DNA from 3 places in the Bradyrhizobium sp. CB82 genome. Region 2 is predicted to be linked to each of the others. Evidence: predicted binding sites of a transcription regulator. Region 2 holds the regulator's gene; each other region holds the start of a gene.
What was found. Region 2 encodes LexA, which represses DNA repair genes until DNA is damaged. Its sites were predicted from a motif close to TGTTCNNNNTGTGTTCNG; they were not measured.

Region 1: a site for LexA is predicted at 4,687-4,704, ahead of uvrA (excinuclease ABC subunit UvrA). Genes of this name have one in related genera too.
Region 3: a site for LexA is predicted at 2,634-2,651, ahead of ruvC (crossover junction endodeoxyribonuclease RuvC). Genes of this name have one in related genera too.

What each region holds. Positions count from the first base shown of each region.
Region 1 covers NZ_CP121650.1:5,037,213-5,044,458, reverse strand. The annotation lists gene QA640_RS24565 (nucleoside hydrolase) at 1-346, opposite strand, end outside; gene QA640_RS24560 (HAD family hydrolase) at 382-1,023, opposite strand; gene QA640_RS24555 (RNA 2'-phosphotransferase) at 1,061-1,594, shown strand; gene uvrA (excinuclease ABC subunit UvrA) at 1,602-4,577, opposite strand; gene QA640_RS24545 (outer membrane beta-barrel protein) at 4,858-5,616, opposite strand; gene QA640_RS24540 (outer membrane beta-barrel protein) at 5,853-6,614, opposite strand; gene QA640_RS24535 (single-stranded DNA-binding protein) at 7,056-7,246, shown strand, end outside.
Region 2 covers NZ_CP121650.1:5,142,655-5,149,900, forward strand. The annotation lists gene QA640_RS25045 (alpha-hydroxy acid oxidase) at 1-1,050, shown strand, start outside; gene QA640_RS25050 (HAD-IA family hydrolase) at 1,060-1,686, shown strand; gene QA640_RS25055 (hypothetical protein) at 1,848-2,054, shown strand; gene glp (gephyrin-like molybdotransferase Glp) at 2,399-3,610, shown strand; gene lexA (transcriptional repressor LexA) at 3,786-4,484, shown strand; gene QA640_RS25070 (hypothetical protein) at 5,087-5,524, shown strand; partial or broken gene QA640_RS25075 (ComEC/Rec2 family competence protein) at 5,533-6,909, opposite strand; gene QA640_RS25080 (hypothetical protein) at 6,930-7,082, opposite strand.
Region 3 covers NZ_CP121650.1:1,070,906-1,078,151, reverse strand. The annotation lists gene ruvB (Holliday junction branch migration DNA helicase RuvB) at 1-998, opposite strand, end outside; gene QA640_RS05090 (cytidine deaminase) at 995-1,414, opposite strand; gene ruvA (Holliday junction branch migration protein RuvA) at 1,461-2,078, opposite strand; gene ruvC (crossover junction endodeoxyribonuclease RuvC) at 2,075-2,602, opposite strand; gene QA640_RS05075 (YebC/PmpR family DNA-binding transcriptional regulator) at 2,911-3,657, opposite strand; gene QA640_RS05070 (TIGR00282 family metallophosphoesterase) at 3,890-4,714, opposite strand; gene QA640_RS05065 (5-formyltetrahydrofolate cyclo-ligase) at 4,692-5,294, opposite strand; RNA gene ssrS (6S RNA) at 5,496-5,656, opposite strand; gene QA640_RS05055 (cell division protein ZapA) at 5,791-6,174, opposite strand; gene QA640_RS05050 (DUF4164 domain-containing protein) at 6,171-6,461, opposite strand; gene tkt (transketolase) at 6,837-7,246, shown strand, end outside.

The DNA.
Region 1 (7,246 bases), 110 kb from region 2:
CGATCATGTCATCGACCGCCGGCGCCTCGCGGGCTTCCTTTCGGGGGCCGACATAGTCGGTGACGCCGCGATGAACCAGGCCGTCAGGCGAAACGTTCAGACGCTCCAGCAGGCGCAGGATTTCCTGATAGCTCAGCTCCATGCCATGGCCCGGGCTGTCCGAGCGCTCGTTGAAGAACGGGGCGGCGTAGATCGCCTCGACGTCGAAGCGCTCCTTCGAGAGCAGCATCTGGACGAGCGCGAACTGATCGTCGATTTCGTTGTAGGTATCGGTGTCGAGCACGACGCGCAGTTTGCCGACAGGCGGCTCCAGCAGCCTCAAACGGGCGGTTTCCGTGATTGCCATCACCGTCTCCCCGGTTCGCTCTCAGGTTCTCGAAATCAGGCCTTTGGCGGAGACCGACATAGCACATCCGCAATCTCGTCCATCCGCTCGAACGTGTGGTCAGGCCCGTGCGCCCTGAGCGCCGCCGGCGCCGCATACCCCCAGCACACCGCGCCGCTCGCAGTCCCCACCGCGCGCGCCGCTTCGATATCGCGGACCTCGTCGCCGATCGCGATCACCTCTGCCGGCCGCACGCCGGAGCGGCGGATGACCCGGCGGAATTTGGCGGGCTTGCCGAACAGCGAAGCGGCGCAGTCGAAATGCGCGAACAGGTTAGCTGCCGCGCCCAACTTCTCGCGCGCATTGGCTTCGCTGTCCGAGGTCACCAGTGCGAGCTGCACGCCGCTTGCCGAAAGCGTCTGCAGCATGGCCTCGACGCCGGCGAACAGGGAAATCTCCGCCGTTGCCTCCGCCTTCAGCCGCCGCGCATGCCGCGCGATCGCCGGCAGCTTCCACAAGGGCACCTCGAGGTGGTTGAGGATCTCGCGGGTCGAAGCATGCCGCAACCCCTCGATCTCCTCATCCGTCACACGGCGAAAGCCGAAGCGGTCGGCGACGTCGTTGATGGTGCGCAGAAACCAGGGGAAGCTGTCGGCGAGCGTGCCGTCGAGATCGAAGATTGCGAGGGAGTAGGGCATCTCTCAGGAAAGAAGTCTCGTCGCGGGTCAATCTGAGATGTACAAGAAGGTGGCAAGGATGAATAGATTGCCAATGGATCAGGTCCAACTCTGCAAATTCTTGAGCTTCGTGCTGCGGCACCAGCCGGATCAGATAGGGCTCACGCTTGATGCCGAGGGGTGGGCCGACATCGATGTGCTGATCGAAAAGGCTAATGTGGCCGGCACGACGTTCGGCCGAGATGACCTGCTGCATGTCGTGGCAACCAGCGACAAGAAGCGATTTTCCGTGTCACCCGACGGGCTCCGCGTTCGTGCCGCCCCGCCGCCGGTGCTGTTTCACGGCACGGCAACGCGGTTTGTGGAAGCGATCCTGGCAGAGGGCCTGAAGCCGCAAGCGCGCCAACAGGTACATCTATCCAGTGACGAGGAGACCGCGCGACGCGTCGGTCAGCGCCACGGAAAGCCATACATCTTCAAGGTCGATGCCACCGCAATGCATGCGCAAGGCTTCAAGTTTTATCGTGCAGATAACGGCGTGTGGCTGACAGACCTCGTGTCGCCGGAGTTTTTGGCCCCCGTCGCTGTATGAAGCAGGCTCACTCCGCCGCCTCGCTCGTGCTCCGTCGCTTCTGCTTCCCCGCCTTCTTCAGCACCGGCTCCAGAAACTTGCCGGTGTAGCTCCGCGGTGCCTTGACGATGTCTTCCGGCGGGCCCCAGGCGACGATTTCGCCGCCGCCGTCGCCGCCTTCGGGGCCGAGGTCGATGACCCAGTCTGCGGTCTTGATGACCTCGAGATTGTGCTCGATGACGACGACAGTGTTGCCCTGCGCGACCAGCTCGTGCAGCACCTCCAGGAGCTTCTTCACGTCGTGGAAGTGCAGGCCGGTGGTCGGCTCGTCCAGGATGTAGAGCGTGCGGCCGGTGGCGCGCTTGGAGAGCTCCTTGGCGAGCTTGACGCGCTGGGCTTCACCACCGGAGAGTGTGGTGGCCTGCTGGCCGACATGGATGTAGTCGAGGCCGACGCGGTGCAGCGTGTTGAAGGTTTCGCGGACGCGCGGGACCGCCTTGAAGAACTCGGCGGCTTCCTCGACGGTCATGTCGAGCACGTCGGCGATGCTCTTGCCCTTGAACAGAACCTCCAGCGTCTCGCGGTTGTAGCGCTTGCCCTTGCAGACGTCGCAGGTGACGTAGACGTCGGGCAGGAAGTGCATCTCGATCTTGATGACGCCGTCGCCCTGGCAAGCCTCGCAGCGGCCGCCCTTGACGTTGAAGGAGAAGCGGCCGGGCTCGTAGCCGCGTGCCTTCGCTTCGGGCAGGCCTGCGAACCATTCGCGGATCGGCGTGAAGGCGCCGGTGTAGGTCGCAGGGTTCGAGCGTGGGGTGCGTCCGATCGGCGACTGGTCGATGTCGATGATCTTGTCGATGTGCTCGAGGCCCTCGATGCGGTCGTGCGGGGCGGCGCCTTCGCTGGCGCCGTTCAGCTTGCGGGCGATGGCGCGGTAGAGCGTGTCGATCAGCAGCGTCGACTTTCCGCCGCCGGAGACGCCGGTGACGCAGGTGAACAAGCCGAGCGGAATCTCCGCCGTGACGTTCTTGAGGTTATTGCCACGCGCATTGACCACCTTGATGGTGCGGCGATGGTTCGGCGGACGCCGCTCCGGCACCTCGACCTCGAGCTCACCGGTCAGGTACTTGCCGGTGAGCGATTTCGGGTTGCGCATGATCTCGGCGGGCGTGCCTTCGGCGACGATGTGGCCGCCATGCATGCCGGCGCCGGGGCCGATGTCGAGGACGTAGTCGGCAAGGCGAATGGCGTCCTCGTCGTGCTCGACCACGACCACGGTGTTGCCGAGGTCGCGCAGGCGCTTCAGCGTGTCGAGCAGGCGGGCATTGTCGCGCTGGTGCAGGCCGATCGACGGCTCGTCCAGCACGTAGAGCACGCCTGTCAGCCCCGATCCGATCTGCGAAGCGAGGCGGATACGCTGGCTTTCGCCGCCGGACAGCGTGCCGGACGAGCGGGAAAGTGTGAGATAGTTGAGCCCGACGTCGAGCAGGAAGGTGAGGCGCTCGCGGATCTCCTTGAGGATGCGACCCGCGATCTCGTTCTGCTGCTTGTTCAGCGCTTCGGGTACGGTCTCGAACCATTCGCCGGCGCGCTTCACCGACAGCTCCGAGATCTCGCCGATATGTTTGCCGCCGACTTTGACGCAGAGCGCCTCGGGCTTCAGCCGAAAACCCTTGCAGGCCTCGCAGGGGACGTCGTGAAAGTACTTCGCGAGCTCCTCGCGCGCCCATTCGCTCTCGGTCTCGCGGTAACGGCGGTTGATGTTGGTAATGACGCCCTCGAACGGCTTCTTGGTGTCGTAGGAGCGAACGCCGTCCTGGTAGGAGAACTTGATCTCGTCCTCGCCGGACCCGTAGAGGATCGCGTCTTTCGTCTTCTTGGCGAGGTCCTTCCACTTGGTGTCGAGCGTGAACTTGTAGTGCTTGCCGAGCGCCGTCAGCGTCTGCTCGTAATAGGGCGATGACGACTTGGCCCAGGGCGCGATCGCGCCCTTGCGCAGGGAGAGCTCCTTGTCGGGGATGACGAGGTCCTCGTCGACATGCTGCTCGACGCCGAGACCGCCGCAGGCGGGGCAGGCGCCGTAGGGATTGTTGAAGGAGAACAGCCGCGGCTCGATCTCGGGGATGGTGAAGCCGGAGACCGGGCAGGCGAACTTTTCCGAGAACAGGATGCGCTCGGGGCCGCTCCTGTCGTGGATCTTTGCGGTCTTCTTTTTCTCTTCCGCAGGTGCTGCGGCCGGCGCGTCGGCGAACTCGACGACGGCAAGGCCCTCGGCGAGCTTCAGCGCGGTCTCAAAGCTCTCAGCAAGGCGCTGACCGATATCGGCGCGCACCACGATGCGATCGACGACGACGTCGATGTCGTGCGGGAATTTCTTGTCGAGCGTCGGCGCCTCGGCAAGCTCATAGAAGGTGCCGTCGATCTTGACGCGCTGAAAGCCCTTCTTGAGCCATTCGGCGAGCTCCTTCTTGTACTCGCCCTTGCGGCCGCGCACGACCGGCGCGAGCAGATAGAGGCGGGTGCCCTCGGGCAGCGCCAGCACGCGGTCGACCATCTGCGAGACGGTCTGGCTCTCGATTGGCAGGCCGGTCGCGGGCGAATAGGGCACGCCGACGCGCGCCCACAACAGGCGCATGTAGTCGTAGATCTCGGTGACGGTGCCGACGGTGGAGCGCGGGTTCTTCGAGGTCGTCTTCTGCTCGATCGAGATCGCCGGCGACAGGCCGTCGATCTGGTCGACGTCCGGCTTCTGCATCATCTCCAGGAATTGGCGCGCGTAGGCCGACAGCGACTCGACGTAGCGGCGCTGGCCTTCGGCATAGATGGTGTCGAAGGCGAGGGAGGATTTTCCGGAGCCGGAGAGGCCGGTGAAGACCACGAGCTTGTCGCGGGGAATCTCGACGTCGATGTTCTTGAGGTTGTGCTCTCGCGCGCCACGAATCGTAATTGCGCGCAGGTGTGATCCCGCGTTCTGTTGTTGGCGCTTCGCCTTGATCACTTCATCCATCCTGGTGGTCCCCAAGGAAAATTCCCAAAGGAAATACCCACGGGCGCTGCGCGCGCCGGCGTTCAGGCGCGCCTTCGCCCGGAACCGGGGATGGACGCCAATGGGTGCTGCGAACGTAGGAAGAACGAGGGCGGATTTCCAGTGCGAGTTGCGAATCGTCAACGGATTGTTGGCGCGCTGGCAGGACGTGGCAGGAGTCGGCGCGGCGTGCGCGTCCGGAACAAACAAAAAGGCCGGCGCGAGGCCGGCCTTCCCGTCGAGAATCGATCGTCTGCGAAGCTCAGTACTTCGCGATCACCGGGCCGCCGAAGCGGTAGTTCACGCGTACCGTGGCCATGTCGACGTCCTGCTTGATGGTGTCGATGCGGGAGGCTGTAAATGCGGTCGCAGGGAAGGTGACGTCCCGCTTGTCCATGAACAGGTGGTCGTACTCGACCGCCACCGACCAGTTCGGCGCAAAGCCGAACTCAACTCCGGTGCCGACCGCCGCACCCCAGCGCGTTTCGCTAGCGCTGTCGAACTCGGTGCCGGTTCCGACGAAGGTGCCGCGGTACTTGTTGTGCGTGACGGCAGCGCCGCCCTTCACGTACCAGAGCACGCTGCTCCAGGCGTAGCCGACCTGACCGGTGAACAGGCCGATCGCGTCGATCTTGGTGTTGTTCGCACCGATGCCACCCAACGCCAAGCTCGTGTTCGACCCCTTGAGATCGGCCCAGTCGCCCTGGGCTTCGAGGCCGAACACCCAGTTCGTGGCGTGCCAGCGATAGCCGACCTGGCCACCGACCATGCCGCCGGTAGCGTCGTGGCAGCCTTCAGCCACCGGACCGCCGGCGACACCGCCGACATTGATCAGATCCCAGCAATTGTGGCTCGAGCCACCGCCCGCGTTGAGGCCGATATAGAATCCAGTCCAGTCATAGACGGCAACCGGAGCGATGGGTGCCTTGGTGTACGGGCGGGCCGCCAGATCGGCAGCCATGGCCGGCGCGAACGTGCTGAGTGCGAACAAACTGGCCGAAGCCAACAAAACCTTCTTCATTTTCTGAATTATCCCAGTCCCAGTTTCTGTTTTTGCCTTCCCTCGGGAAGGGCATCGGACGCTATGATCCAATTGATGGCGTGCTTACACCAGCGAAGCTCCTAGTTGTGTACCCGAGATGCAACACCATGCGGAAAATGTGTGAGGATGACTGACCTATTCATGTTGGCCGCACCCGCGCAGCAAAAAGGCCGGCGCGAGGCCGGCCTTTTCAACAGAGGAGCTTTTGGCGAAGATCAGTACTTCGCGACCAATGGGCCGCCCCAGCGGTAGTTCAGGCGGACGAGGCCCATATCGACGTCCTGGCCGATCCGGTCGCTTCCGGCCGACACGCCGCCGGGCGTCGTGAAGCCGATCGTGCGATGGCCGAGGAAGATGTGGTCGTACTCGACGCCCACGGACCAGTTCGGTGTAAAGCCGAATTCGAGGCCGGCGCCAACCGTGCCGCCCCAACGGGTTTCGCGAGCCGACGCCACCAAGGTGCCGGCACCGACGAAGCCCGGCGCGGTAAAGACGTCGTACTTGTCGCCGACCACCGCACCGCCGCCCTTCACGTAGAACAGCACGTTGTTCCAGGCATAGCCGATCTGGCCGGTGATCAGGCCGAAGGCGTCGATTTGCGAGCGGTTGCGGTCCGCCGGGAAGGCGAGGCTGATGTTGTCGCCCCGGAAGTCGGCCCAGTTGCCTTGGCCCTCGAAACCAAACACCCACTGGCCGGTCTGCCAGCGATAGCCGATCTGGCCACCGACCGTGCCGCCGGTCGCATTGTGGCAACCCTCGCCCACGAGAGCGCCTGTCACCGTGACGAAGTCCCAGCACTTGTGGGCCGAGCCGCCGCCGCCGTTGATGCCGATGTAGAAGCCGCTCCAGTCGTAGACCGCGGCGATCGCTGGGGGCGGAGCCTTTACGTACGGACGTGCAGCGAGATCCGCCGCGCTCGCCGGAGCCGACAGGCTCAGCGCAACTGCACCAATGGCCCCCACCAAAATCTTCTTCATTTCAATCCCTCCGGCTACGCCGCTTCTCTGGTCCCCGAAGCGGTCAATCAGGCGCGACGCCCAATGAATTAATCTCGCGCCGAGCCTAGTCTGATTTGGCAGCGGAGTCCGTCTCCCAAAAGCAACAGTCGCGCGCGAACTGCGCGGTTCCTAAGTTAATGACCGTTAAGTGGTATTTTCGTTTGCCGGGAACTCGGAAAAGTTCCATGCGGTTCCGATGATTTCCTGGGGCATGCAACCTCATGTTGCGGGCGTATCCGCCATCCCGGAACAAATCTGGAACATTGCTGGGCCAGGTGCTATATATGGGGATAACCTGCGGGACCGCGGGCTCGGTGACACCTGCGAGCGTATAGGGTCCCTCAGCAGGCGGCAGCGAGCGGTTTTGGCACGGCTCCGGCTTTTTTCGAACAATTTCGCAGTTTGGAGTGGAGAGCGGCGATGGCGGGAAGCATCAACAAGGTCATTTTGGTCGGAAATCTGGGCAAGGATCCGGAAATCCGCCGCACCCAGGACGGGCGGCCGATCGCCAATCTGAGCGTCGCAACATCGGAGACCTGGCGGGACAAGGCGACCGGTGAGCGCAAGGAAAAGACCGAGTGGCACCGCGTGGTGATCTTCAACGAGGGCCT
Region 2 (7,246 bases):
ATTCGCAAGGCGCGCTCCAACCTCAACCAGAATGCCTGGGACTATATCGTCGGCGCCGCCGAGACCGAGACCACGATGCGCCGCAACCGCATGGCGCTGGACGAGATCGCCTTCCGCCCCCGCGTGCTGCGCGACATGCGCAACGTCGATGGTTCCGTCGAGCAGTTCGGCCGCAAGATGCGTCTGCCGGTCGTGCTGGCGCCGGTCGGCGCCCTCGAGATCTTCGATCCGCATGGCGCGGCTTCCGTCGCGCGCGGCGCCGGCGCCTTCGGCGCGGCGCATATGCTGAGCTCTGTGTCCGACCCGGGCCTCGAGAAGACCGCGGAAGCGGCTCCCGATGCACTGCGCTTCTACCAGCTCTACGTCCGCGGCGATGACGCCTTCGTCGAGGATGTCGTCGCCCGCGCGGTGAAAAATACCTATGCCGCGTTCTGCCTGACCGTCGACACCGCCCATTACAGCCGTCGTGAACGCGACATCGCCAAGCGCTATGTTCGCGAGAGCCGGCTGCGCGCCACCGGCGGCGACTACCAGAAGGGCCTGGAGTGGCGGACGGTGAAGCTGATCAAGGACAAGTTCGATGTTCCGCTCGTCATCAAGGGCATCGCGACGGCCGAGGACGCGCTGATCGCGCTCGATCACGGCGTCGAGTGGATCTATGTCTCCAACCATGGGGGCCGCCAGCTCGATCACGGCCGCGGCGCCATGCATGTGCTGCCGGAGATCGTCGATGCCGTGAAGGGACGCGCGCAGATCATGGTCGACGGCGGCTTCTGCCGCGGCACCGATATCGTCAAGGCGATCGCCATGGGCGCGGACCTCGTCGGCATCGGACGCCTGCAGTGCTGGGCGCTGGCTGCGGCCGGCCAAGCCGGCATCACGCGGATGCTCGAGCTGCTGGAAGACGAAGTGCTGCGCTGTCTCGGGCTGCTCGGCGCCACCTCGTTTGCCGAAGTGAACGCATCCAGCCTGCATCCGGCGACTGCCACCAACGCGCCGAGCGTGTTCAGCGCGTTCCCGTTGCTCGATATCGAGCCCTATCGTTACTGAAAGGACGCAATGACCTCCCTCCTCTCTCCCGGCAGCGCGGATGCGCTTCTGTTCGATATCGGTCGCGTGGTTCTCGACATCGATTTCTCCAAGGCGATCACCTGCTGGGCGGGACACGCCGGCTGCGAACCGCAATCGATCGTGGCGCGCTATGTCCGCGACGAGGCCTATCGGCTGCATGAGATGGGCAAGATCACCGACGAGGCCTATTTCGACTCGCTGCGGCGCTCGCTGGGGATCGAAATTTCCGACGCGCAGTTCCTGGAGGGGTGGAATGCGATCTTCGCGGGCGAGATGCCCGACATCGCAAGCCTGTTGCCGCGCGCTGCGAAGCACGTGCCGCTCTACGCCTTTTCCAACACCAACCGGCCGCATGTGGAATATTTCTCGAGGGAATATGCCGACGTGCTCGGCCATTTCCGCGAGCTGTATCTGTCCTCGAGCATCGGCCTGCGCAAACCCGATGCGGAGGCCTTCGACCATGTCGTCGCCGCGATCGGAGTACCCGCCGAGCGAATCGTGTTCTTCGACGATCTCGCTGAAAATATCGAAGGCGCGCGGGCACGAGGGCTGACCGCGGTTCACGTGACATCGCCTCACGACGTCGGTGAGGCGCTGAAGGCGCTGGGCTTCTAGGCGGCCGCATTGCTGCGGTCGCTCGCAGTCTCGTTCCCGCCGGATCCAGGAACTTTTTCAGCAAGATGTGGAACCAAGTCACTCTGTGTATTTTTGCACAGAGTTCCCGGAACGGATCTGCCACTCCGGAGTCATATGCCCGTTGGGTTTCTCTACGACGGATGCGTAACGTGTTGGGCAAGACCTACTTCAACAAGCAAGCCTCGATCCTTCTCAAATTCGCCAAGTCAACGTCGAATTCGCAGCTCTCCGCCAAGCTGGTGAGCAAGGCGGCCGATCTGAAAGCGCAGGCTGATCCGCTGCCGGAGAAGGATGTCGGACTGAGGGCGCCCGACGTCGATCCGGACAACGAAACGGGAGCCTCCTGATGTTAGCCGTGAGCCTGGTCGTCGCCGTGGCATGTCTGGCCACCGTCATTCCCGTCTTTCTCGTCATCGAAACGATCACGCGGCGACCCCGGTAAGCACTTTCGACCCACGAGTTGGTCCAGTCGCCACCTTGCGCCCGTATGGTCTCGACTTCCCCCCGGCCGCGCGCCATCGATCCCGGCATCCCCCGTCGCGGTGCCTCGCTCTCCCTCCCCGCGCTACACCGTCGAAACGACAAGCCCATCACTTCCGCCCCGTCTGCCTGTCTTTTGCTTCGACGCCTGCACTCGGCTAGAACGCTGAGCCCGACCGGGATGTTGATTTTCCATGCAGGAGTTTTGTCCGTGGCCCTGATGCCGGTGTCTGATGCGCTCGCGGCAGTGCTGGCGGGCGTCGAGCCCGTGGCGGAGGAGATGGTCGCACTGGAAGCCGCCTACCATCGCGTGCTGGCGCGCGATGTGGCGGCGCGGCGCACGCAGCCGCCGCAGGCGATGTCGGCAATGGACGGCTATGCGGTGCGCGCGGCCGATGCGGCGACGGTGGACGCAGAGCTCACCGTGATCGGCGAGGTCGCGGCCGGTCGACCGTTCACCGGCGTGGTGGGCGCGGGTGAAGCAGTGCGGATCTTCACCGGCGGCGTGGTCCCCGATGGCGCCGATGCGGTGGTGATCCAGGAAGACACGGTCGCCGACGACAGGCGCGTCACGATCAAGGAGGCCGCGATCGTTGGTCGGCACATCCGTCCGGCCGGCGTCGATTTCCACGAGGGCGAGGTGCTTCTGAGGACAGGAGCCCGGCTCACCGAACGAGACCTGTCGCTGGCGGCCGGCATGAACCACCCGGCGCTTGCCGTCCGCCGCCGGCCCAAGGTCGCGATCCTCGCGACCGGCGACGAGCTGGTGATGCCGGGTTCGACGCCCGGCGCGGGCCAGATCGTCTTTTCCAACGGCTACGCCCTGCATGCACTGGCGCGGGCCGAGGGTGCCGAAACGATCGATCTCGGCATTGCCGCCGATACCGTTGCGGCGACCACGGCCGGCATCCGCCGGGGCCGCGAGAGCGGCGCCGACATCCTGATCACGACCGGCGGGGCTTCGGTCGGCGACCACGATCTGGTCAGGCCGGCGCTTCAGGCCGAAGGCTTCGAGATGGCGTTCTGGAAGATTGCGATGCGGCCGGGCAAGCCGATGATGCACGGCCACCTCGGCGCGATGCGGGTGATCGGCCTGCCCGGCAATCCGGTCTCGTCTTATGTCTGCGGCTTCCTGTTCATGGTGCCATTGATTCGCGCGCTTGCAGGCCGCTCTGGCGTCCATCACCGCCGCGAGCGCGCCGTGCTTGGGTGCGACGTCGGGCCTAACGACGTCCGCGAGGACTATCTGCGCGCCCGGCTCGAGGAGCGCGAGGACGGCACGCTGGTGGCCCTTCCCGTCAACCACCAGGACTCCTCGCTGCTTGCGAATCTTGCTGCCGCACAAGCACTTCTCGTGCGCGCACCGTTCGCGCCGAAGGCCGAGGCAGGCACACCTTGCGAGGTGTTGCGGCTGCCCTTGTAAGGGCGATCTGATTCGCGCATGACGCGAACTTCGCTGCGTTCACCCAAAATTAAGTGGTTGCGGAACACATATCGAACATATAGTGTCCGTTCATGATTTGTTTCGAGCATCTAGCGGCTTCTGCTGAATCCGACGTCTCGGAATCGAACGACGTCAACCGGGGGACTTGGTCGAGATGTTAACGCGCAAACAATACGAGCTTCTGCGGTTCATCAGTGAGCGCCTCAAGGAAAGCGGCGTGCCGCCCTCCTTCGACGAAATGAAGGACGCGCTGGATCTGCGCTCGAAGTCGGGCATCCACCGCCTGATCACCGCGCTCGAAGAGCGCGGCTTCATCCGTCGTCTGCCCAATCGCGCGCGCGCCATCGAGGTCATCAAGCTGCCCGAGCTTCAGGCGGCAGGCGCCGGCCGCCGCGGCTTCACGCCGAGCGTCATCGAGGGCAATCTCGGCAAGGTGCGGGGCCCAAGCGCTCCCGCCGACGAGGGCGAGCGTCCGGTCGCCGTGCCCGTGATGGGACGGATCGCGGCCGGTACGCCGATCGAGGCATTGCAAACCCGTAGCCACACCATCAGCGTCCCTCCGGACATGCTCGGCTCGGGCGAGCACTACGCGCTCGAAGTGCGCGGCGATTCGATGGTCGATGCTGGCATCCTGGATGGCGACATGGCGCTGATCCAGCGCAACGAGACCGCCGATACCGGCGACATCGTGGTGGCGCTGATCGACGACGAGGAGGCAACGCTCAAGCGCTTTCGCCGCCGCGGTGCGTCGATCGCGCTGGAGCCCGCCAACACCGCCTATGAGGTGCGCATCCTGCCGCCGAACCGGGTGAAGATTCAGGGCAAACTGATCGGGCTGTACCGGAAGTATTGATTGCCCTCGTCCGGCAGATTGCCGGTCATCGCGCGGCGCCGCGGGGCGGACGGATTGTCCGCTCCGGGTGGATAGCATTTTCGCTTCCTCCGATTATCCCCACACCCTGCGCAGAGCCACATCCTCGAGCGCTGCAGGCGCGAAAGCGCTTTGCACAATGCAGAGGACAAAGCCATGCGACAGATGATTTTCAGCGTGATCTCGGCAGCGCCTTGATCGCGGGATCGGCTTCCGCGAGCGACGCAGCGCAGCACCACCATGCCGTCCGCAAGACGGAGCACGCGGCAAGCGCGCCATTCCGCAATTGCAGCAATGCGATCGCACCTGCCGCGCCGGCGAGGTGGCCCCCTACGGGGTACTCGGCTCCTGCCGGCCAGTGATAAAAGCTCGGATGTGTGAATGGTGTAAACCAAGATAGAGTCGCAGCGAGAGGCTTTGTTCCTCGTTCGCCGGGAAAGATCAGGAAAGATAATGTGATCGGGCGGCGCGCAGACGGGCCGCAGATTTGCCCACAAACGCGATACACTCGAAGGCTTCCACTCTGATAGAGGCCTGCGCCTCCGGGGGGCGCGGACCTGCTATCTCGCATGAGGAGCACTCCGATGTGTGACTACAGCCTACATGCCGTTGCGACCCGCCCCGCTCAAGTCGGCGAGACGATCGTCACGACAACTTTCCGCGGCACCTCGACGCGTGGATTTGCGTCGGAGCGTGATCTCTCGGTTGCCGTCTGCCTCCTGCCCGGCACCGAGCTCGCCTTCGCCGACAACGTCCGCTACGACAATCGCTGGATCTGGACGCGCACCGTCAACTCCCGCGTCGGCAAGTTCGGCAAGGTCGATCCGCACATTCCTGATCGTCATCATGATGCGATCGAATTCCCCGACGGCAACTACGTGCTGGTGACGCAACTCGTCGAAGGCCAGCGTGCCACCGTTCTGCAATTGCCGGTGACGCAGCCGCTCGGCGAGAAGACAGAGCAGCCGGCCGTCGAGCAGCACACGACCACGACGACCCCGACACGTCTGCCGATCGGCTGACGCGTCTTTTAATCCTCGGCCTGCAGGTCGGCCTCCGACGGCGTAGCGTCCTTGCTGTGTAACGTGGCCGGCCGCGGTGCGAGGCTGAGCTCGAAATCGCTATCGCCGGCCCCGGCCGGCGACCAGGGGCGGTTTGCGCCCCTTGCTTTTGCCGTTTGCAGCGTGAACCCGTCGCCGCTCCGCGACAGCGCGAGGGCGCCCTGCGTCTTCAGACGCTCGCGATCCACGACCATCGCCGCGCAATCTGGCGCGGACGGTTTCACCGTCACCACCAGCGCTGCCCGGCCGCAATCATCCGCTAGCGCATCGACGCGCAGCGAGAGCGCGACCAGGCGACCATCGGCGAGCGGCGTTACGCAGCCGGCCTCGTCGCATGAGACGCCGTGGGCGAGCGAGGTATCGGTCGCGCTGCGCGGATCGGCATCGGCGGCAAGCCACTCCTTGAGGAGGAAATTGTCCTTGCCGGTCCGGATCAGGTGCAGCCGGCCGTCCTTGCCGCGCACCGCGACGCTGTGGCCATCGCCTGCGATCAGGATGTCGGGCTGGCGCATATGCAGCGCCCAGCCAAGCGCGAGCGCCAGCACGATGACGCCGGTCCAGCGCAGCGGCGTCCGCAACAGGCCCATCACGATGAGGCCGATGCTGGCGGCAATCAACGGTCCGGTACCGAATGCCGCGACGCGGCCGACTGCGCCCGGCAAGGCCGCCACCCAACGCGCGACTGCGATCATCCAGTCGATGCCGATCCCCATCAACCACCAGAACACGCCGTCGAGTCCGAACGGCGCCGCGATCAAGCCCAACAGGCCGGCGGGCATCACCAGCGCAGAGACCACCGGCATCGCCGCGAGATTGGCGAGCACGCCGAACGGCGTGATGCGATGGAAATGGAAGGCGGCGTAGGGCGTGGTCGCAAGTCCCGCGATCAGCGAGGCCATCAGCAGCATGACGAGCTCGCGGCCGCCCCACAGCGCGATGCGGGCGGTGGCGGAGTGGTCGGGCGACGCGAACAGGTTCGGCATGCCGATCTGCACCAGCGCGACGAGACCAAGCGTTGCCGCGAATGACATCTGAAAGCTCGGATGCACGAGGGCTTCCGGGGCGAGCGCGAGCACGATCAGTGCAGCGACCGCCAGCGTGCGGAAGGTGATGGCACGCCGATCGACCATCACCGCGATCAGCACCACCGCCGTCATGAAGAACGAGCGCTGGGTTGCGACCTCGCCGCCGGACAGCAGCAGGTAAAACGCGGCAGCCATCAGCGCAGCCGCAGCCGACCATTTCTTGATCGGATAGCCGACCGCGAACCCCGGGATCAGCGCCAGCAGCGCGCGCACCGCAAAGAACACGACGCCGGCGACGACCGCCATGTGATAGCCGGAGATCGGTCAAGCAGAGATTTTAGTTAGGAAATACAGCGCTTTAATGCACTCTTGCTTCCCAAGAAATCTCGCTGGGAAGCATCTGGGACGCGGAACAGCCGTTCCCGCTCGATCGCTTGCGCTGCGTCGCGGTAGTTGACCGCGAGCGACCGTAGCCCCGCCTTCTCCTCAGGCATGGCGCTCTCGTCCGCCAGCAGAGCCGTTCGAACCGCCTGAGCTCGCCGATGATGTGCTGATCCCGCCGCATGCCGCCGATCAGACTCCGGCGGAGAGTCACTCGTCAAGACGGCATTCCAGATCCAAGACGCGCAGGACCCCCCGGCCTCCAAGTCCCCCGTGC
Region 3 (7,246 bases), 4.1 Mb from region 2:
GAGGGCTCAGTGAGGCCGAGATGGCGGAAGGCGTGCGTGGTGAGGAGACGGCCGCGCGGGGTGCGCTGGAGATAGCCGCACTGGATCAGATAGGGTTCGATGATGTCCTCAATCGCATCGCGCGGCTCGGACAGCGCCGCCGCCATGGTCTCGACGCCGACCGGGCCACCGCCATAGTTGAGCGCAATCGTGGTGAGATAGCGCCGGTCCATGGCGTCCAGGCCCGCGGCATCGACCTCGAGCGCACTCAGCGCGTGATCGGCGATCGTCCGATCAATCGTGTCGGCATTGGCTGCCGATGCAAAATCTCGCACCCGCCGCAAAAGCCGGCCGGCGATGCGCGGCGTGCCGCGGGCGCGGCGCGCGATCTCGTTGGCGCCATCGGGGCTCATGCCGACATTGAGCACGCGCGCGCCGCGCGTGACGATGCCTTCCAGCTCCTCGACCGTATAGAAATTCAACCGGATCGGGATGCCGAAACGGTCGCGCAGCGGATTGGTGAGAAGCCCGGCGCGCGTCGTCGCGCCGACGAGGGTGAACTTTGCGAGTTCGATCTTGACGGAGCGCGCCGCCGGCCCCTCGCCGATGATGAGGTCGAGCTGGAAATCCTCCATCGCAGGATAGAGCACCTCTTCCACCGCTGGGCTCAGGCGATGGATCTCGTCGATGAAGAGCACATCGCGCTCTTCGAGATTGGTGAGCAGCGCCGCAAGATCGCCGGCCTTGGCGATCACGGGACCGCTTGTGGCGCGAAAGCCGACGCCGAGCTCACGCGCCACGATCTGCGCCAGCGTGGTCTTGCCGAGACCGGGGGGACCCACGAACAGCACGTGATCCAGCGCCTCGCCGCGCTTACGCGCCGCATCGATGAAGATGGACAGGTTCTTACGCGCCTGCTGCTGGCCGACGAATTCGGTGAGCGATTGCGGGCGCAGCGCGGTATCGCCGACATCGTCGCTGCGGCGCTCGGGCGTGACGATGCGGGAGGGCGTGTTCACTCGTTGCCCCGCCGGTACTTGTTCGGCAGCAATTCGCCGATCGTCACCACCTCCGGCTCGCGGCCATTCTGCGGCACGATAACCCGCGCCTTGGCGTCGTAGTCGTGGATCAGCTCGCGGCAGATGCCGCAGGGCGAGACGACGGCGATGTCGCCGGGCTCGTCCGGCTTGGGATGGCGCACCGCGACGATGGTCTCGATGCCGCGGTCGCCGATCTCGGTGATCGCGCGGCCGATCGCAATCGCTTCGGCACAGACCGCGATGCGGCCGATATAGGCGTCGATATTCACGCCGGTCACGATGCGCCCCTCGCGCGTGCGCAGGGCGGCACCGACCTCCTGCCAGTCGTTGCGGTAGCGTTGGCTGATCGCCGCGGTCGCGGCGGCGATGAGTTCCTTGTCTTCTTTGCTCAGCATGGCGGAAAATGCATTCCCTCGTCAGTCAGCGGCCGCGCAGGATAGTCTATTTCGACAATTCTTTCAGACCCAGGCGGATGAGCTGGGCGGTCTCCGCATTCTCGCCGGCGTTGCGTGACGCCGTGGCGATGGCGGCCGCCGCCTGCGGCTGGCCGTAACCGAGATTGACCAGCGCGGAGATCGCGTCGGCGACGGGCCTCGGGGCGCGCTGGTCGTCGACTGCGCCGGCCAGATGCACGACGTGCGGATCGACATTGGCGTAGGCCGGCGCCTTGTCCTTCAATTCGGTGACGATGCGCTCGGCGACCTTGGGGCCGACGCCCGGCGTGCGCGACACCGCAGCCTTGTCGCGCAGCGCGATCGCATTCGCGAGATCGGAAGGCTGCAGCGTGCCGAGCACCGCGAGTGCGACCTTGGCGCCAACGCCCTGCACGGTCTGGAGCAGGCGAAACCATTCGCGCTCCTGGTCGGTGCGGAAGCCGAACAGTTTGATCTGGTCCTCGCGGACGTAGGTCTCGATCGAGAGCACGGCGGCTTCCCCGGGCGAGGGCAGGTGCTGCAGCGTGCGCGTCGAACAATGCACCTGATAGCCGACGCCGCCGACGTCGAGGATGACGAAATCCTCGCCGTAGGAATCGATCAGGCCCTTGAGCTTGCCGATCATATCCCGACCACCTTCAGCCGCAGGGCAGCGCTTTGGCGGTGATGGGCGTGGGTGATGGCGACGGCGAGGGCATCGGCGGCGTCCGCCGACGGCGGCTCCGCCTTGGGCAGCAGGATCTTCAGCATCACCGCGATCTGGTTCTTGTCGGCGTGACCGGCGCCGACCACGGTCTTCTTGACTTGGTTGGGCGCATATTCGGCCACCGTGATGCCGAACATCGCGGGCGCCAGCATGGCGACGCCGCGGGCCTGGCCGAGTTTCAGCGTCGCAACGCCGTCCTTGTTGACGAAGGTCTGCTCGACGGCCGCTTCCATCGGCTGGTGGTGGGAGAGCACGGAAGCGAGCCCCTCATGGATCGCGAGCAGCCGGCTCGACAGCGGCAGCCCCTCCGGCGGTTCCACCGAGCCGCAGGCGACGTAGACGAGACGATTGCCCTCGGCCTCGATCACGCCCCAGCCGGTGCGGCGCAGGCCGGGGTCGATACCGAGGATGCGGACGGGATGGCGAATCGGAAGCGCGGTCATGCACCCAGTGATAGCGGCTGGCCGGAGGGAGCGAAACAGATACGGAACGAAAGTCCCCGGGGAAGTTCGCCCGCGGTTAAGATCACGCAGCCTGCCACAAATACACGGCGTCATACCCCCCGACCCGGCTACGCCAAGGCTTCGCCGAGGGCTTTTGCTCCCGGCACGCCGAAGCTTTAGCGTAGGCGGCAAGCAGGGTAACCAGTACGCCGCGGCTTCTCCGTATCCCTCCGGCGTCTCTGGAATACTGGGTCGCCCGGTCGAGCAGGGCGACGACAGCGGAATGTGAAGCTGACAGAAGGACTGCCTCACCCGCCCATCTTGGCCATCAGCGCGTCCGAGATCTCGAAATTGGCGTAGACGTTCTGGACGTCGTCGTGCTCGTTGAGCAGGTCCATCAGCTTGAGCAGCTTCTCGCCGGTCTCGTCGTCGACGGCGACCGTGTTCTGCGGCTTCCAGATCAGCGCGGCCTTGCGCGGCTCGCCGAACTTCGCCTCGAGCGCCTTGGCGACGTCGCGGTAGCTTTCGGTCGAGGCGTAGATCTCGTGGCCGTTGTCGCCCGAGATGACGTCGTCGGCGCCGGCCTCGATCGCGGCATCGAGCACCGCGTCGTCGGAAGCGACGCTGCGGTCATATTCGATGATGCCGGTGCGGTCGAACATGAAGGACACCGAACCGGTTTCGCCGAGATTTCCACCGGATTTGGTGAAGAAGGAGCGGATGTCGGAGGCGGCGCGGTTGCGGTTGTCGGTCAGCGCCTCGACGATGACGGCGACGCCGCCCGGGCCATAGCCCTCGTAGCGGATCTCGTCATAGTTCTCGCCATCATTGCCGAGCGCCTTCTTGATGGCGCGCTCGATATTGTCCTTCGGCATGTTCTCCTGGCGCGCCGCGATCACGGCCGCGCGCAGGCGCGGATTCATGTTGGGATCGGGCGTGCCGAGCTTGGCCGCGACGGTGATTTCGCGGGCCAGCTTGCCGAAAAGCTTCGACTTCTGCGCATCCTGCCGCCCCTTGCGGTGCATGATGTTCTTGAATTGGGAATGTCCGGCCATGCGTGGTCTCTTGAGGAATCGTCAGCCAAGGTCAGGGGCAAGGTAAGGGATCAAAGCGCGGGCCTTATAGGCCGCGACGCCCCCGGAATGAAAGAGCATACTTGGATCCAGGTATTATAGTAGGGGAGCTCGTCATCAGGCACTCTGCCGTCGTTGGGGATGTCGTGCCCCTCCCTTGGGATATGGGCCCTGGCCTTCGCCGGGACGACCACCGAGCGTGTGGCGCCGCCAATCAACTCAACCAGAACCTCGGCGTCGCCGGCTCGAGCCGGCCACCCGCGCGTACCGGCGCAATCTTCAACGCGAGGCCCGTTGCATCATCCGTCTCCACCGCGACCCCGCTCAGCGTGGCAACTCCCATCGCCGGCTCGAAACGGCTGGACGCGATCCCGGACGTGAAACGGCGCAGCGGCTCTTCCTTCTGCATGCCGATGATCGAGTCGTAGTCGCCGGTCATGCCGGCATCGGTCATGTAGGCTGTGCCGCCGGGGAGAATCTGGTGATCGGCAGTCGGTACATGCGTATGCGTGCCGACGACGAGGCTGGCGCGGCCGTCGCAGAAGAAGCCGATACCCTGCTTCTCGCTGGTCGCTTCGCAATGGAAATCGACCACGATCGCATCGGCCGCCTCGCGCAAGGGGCAGGCGCCGAGCTCGCGCTCGAGCGCGGCGAAGGGATCGTCGAACGGCGTCATGAAGACACGGCCCAGCGCGTTGACGACGAGCGCACGGCGGCCGTTCTTGGTCTCGACCAGCGCGGCACCGCGACCTGGCGTGCCGCGCGGATAGTTCGCCGGCCGCACCAGGCGCTCGGCGCGCTCGATGAACACCAGCGCCTCGCGCTGGTCCCAGGAATGGTTGCCGAGCGTGACCGCGTCGGCGCCGGCGTCGAGCAGCTCGTGGTAGATCGCTTCGGTGATGCCGAAACCGCCGGCGGAATTTTCGCCGTTGACGACGACGAAATCGAGCGACCAGTCGCGGACCATGTTGGGCAGGTGCTCGGCGATCGCCGCGCGGCCGGCCCGGCCGACAACGTCACCCACGAAGAGAATGCGCAACTTCAGAACTCCGGAAATCGAACACGTCGGTTTCCGTTAGCACATAATCCAGCGCGACGTCGTGCGATAGTGCGGGAACGGCCTCGATCTCCTGTGCCGCGAATGCGAGCCCGATGCCGACGACGTGCTTGGTCTTGCGCAAATGCGCGAAGGTGAAGTCGTAATGTCCCGCGCCGTAGCCGATACGGTGGCCGAGACGGTCGAAGGCGGCGAGCGGCGTCAGCATGATGTCGGGGATGACCTCGGCCGACGCCGGCGACGGCTCGGGAATGCCGAGCGGGCCGAGCATCAGCCGATCGTTTGGATGCCAGATGCGGAAGATCAGCGACTTGCCACGCGTGGTGATGCAAGGCAGCGCCAGCTGCGCGCCTTCGGCCGCGAGCTTCTGCATCAGGGGCACGGGATCGATCTCGCTGCGAATCGGCGAATAGCCGGAGACAATGCTGCCGGGCACGATCTCGAGCGGCAGGCCGCGCTTGCCGAGCTTTGCGGCGGCGGCGGCGCGCTTCTTCTCGCTGAGCGCATCGCGCTTGGCGAGAGCCTTGGCACGGAGTTCGGCTTTCTGTGAATGCGCGGGCATAGCGGTCATTCCCTCGGTGGCAGAGCCAGCTCTGCTGTCATCACCCGCGAAAGCGAGTGATCCAGTATTCCAAAGACGCCAGTGCTTGAACCTCGACGCCGATGCCCGCTTTCGCGGGCATGACACTGAGAGTGAATTGAGCCGCCGGTTAGTCGAGGACACGATTCGACAGGGACAGAAAAGTCGACAGGGACAGAAAAGCGCGAAGCCGCAAACGCCGTTGAAGCACTCGATCCCGGAGTTCCCTACGAAAGTAGGTGGGCACCATATGTCCGGGCCCACGGGCCCGGCCAGGGACAGTTCCCTAAAGGATCGATAAGGCCCCGGGGATATATGGCTCCTGACGCGCGCCACAGCTTCGCTCGGCGCAATCTAACAACGATGCTGACGAATCACCAGCCCACGCGTGGACCGCCCACACCTGTTCTCACCTGTACTCACCTCTCCCCAGCGGGGAGAGGTGAGCCGAGTTCTCCGGCTGGCAGCGCTTCACGCGTCAGCCGATCGCAATCCCGTTGCCGACGGTCCGATTCAGGACCTGGGTCGATTTCTCGATGCGCTCGGCGGCGGCATTCAGCGCGTTGACCACTGCGGTCTGCGTCATCCGGGCGCGCTCGGCAGCGGCATTGCGGAAATCCCTCAGCTCGTTCACTTCGGTTTCCAGGGTCCGCACGCGATTTCCCGCATCGACCAGCTCGTCGCATACGGTCAGCGCCGCCATCACGGTGAGCCGCGCATCGCCGATCTCGCCGAACTTTCCGCGCAGATTCTGGATCCGCGATTCCAGGCTTTCGGCGAGCTTGAGCAGCCGCACCTCCTGCCCTTCCTCGCAGGCCATGCGGTATTGCCGGCCGTTGATGGTGACGTTGATGTGGCTCATCCATCCTCTCCGGTATCGAGCACCGAACGTATCGTGACGATCGCAGCGTCCAGCCGATCGGAGACTTCGCGATTGGTGCGCTCGAGCTTGCGCGCCTTCATCAACGCACCGTCGAGTTCGTCGGCTAAACGCGAGCGATCGGTGCCCAGCGCCTGGATGCGCGTCGCGAGCTCGTTCTCGTCGCGATCGGCATCGCGCCGTCGCTCGACCGCGCTCTCCAGCGCGTCGAGCGCGGCCGTGAGTCTGCGGGTCGCGATCTCGATCTCGACGGCGGCGGACTCCGTCATGGCGGAACTGTTGGCAGCGCGATCGCTCATGCAGTCAGCGGCGGACCTCTAAGTTGGCTTACCGCCCGGCAAAAGACTCGGTTCGGCAAGCGGTTAGAAGCAGAAATTTACGTGGCAGGGAAGCCAAGCGCAACGCTGCCGCAAAGCTATGCACCGATAGATCGGGATGTCCCATCGCGATCCATCGGTTCCTTTTCTGGCTCCCGCTTTTCCGGATCGTGCTTTGGCGCAACTTTTCGCGTCCGTAGGGCGTTTGATTGCCTTGGCCTCCCGGAACCGAGATGCTATCCAGCCCCGCACCTTCCGTGGCCGCCAGGCTCGATCCCACGCGGCGCGCACGGCTATCAAGCGCCTCATTTCAGACGGATTTTCATCATGATGCAGGTCGATGCCACCCGTATGGCCAATACGCAGCTCGACGCCACCCGTATGGCCAACGCGATCCGCGGGCTCGCGATGGACGCAGTCGAGAAGGCCAAGTCCGGCCATCCCGGCCTGCCGATGGGCGCCGCCGACATTGCGACCGTCCTGTTCACGCAGTTCCTGAAATTCGACGCCCAGGCACCCGCCTGGCCCGACCGCGACCGCTTCGTGCTATCGGCCGGCCATGGCTCGATGCTGCTCTATTCGCTGCTGTTCCTGACCGGCAATCCGGACATGACGCTGGACCAGCTCAAGCGGTTCCGCCAGCTCGGCTCGCTGACCCCGGGCCATCCTGAGAACTTCCACACCAAGGGCATCGAGACCACCACCGGTCCGCTCGGCCAGGGCATTTCCACCGCGGT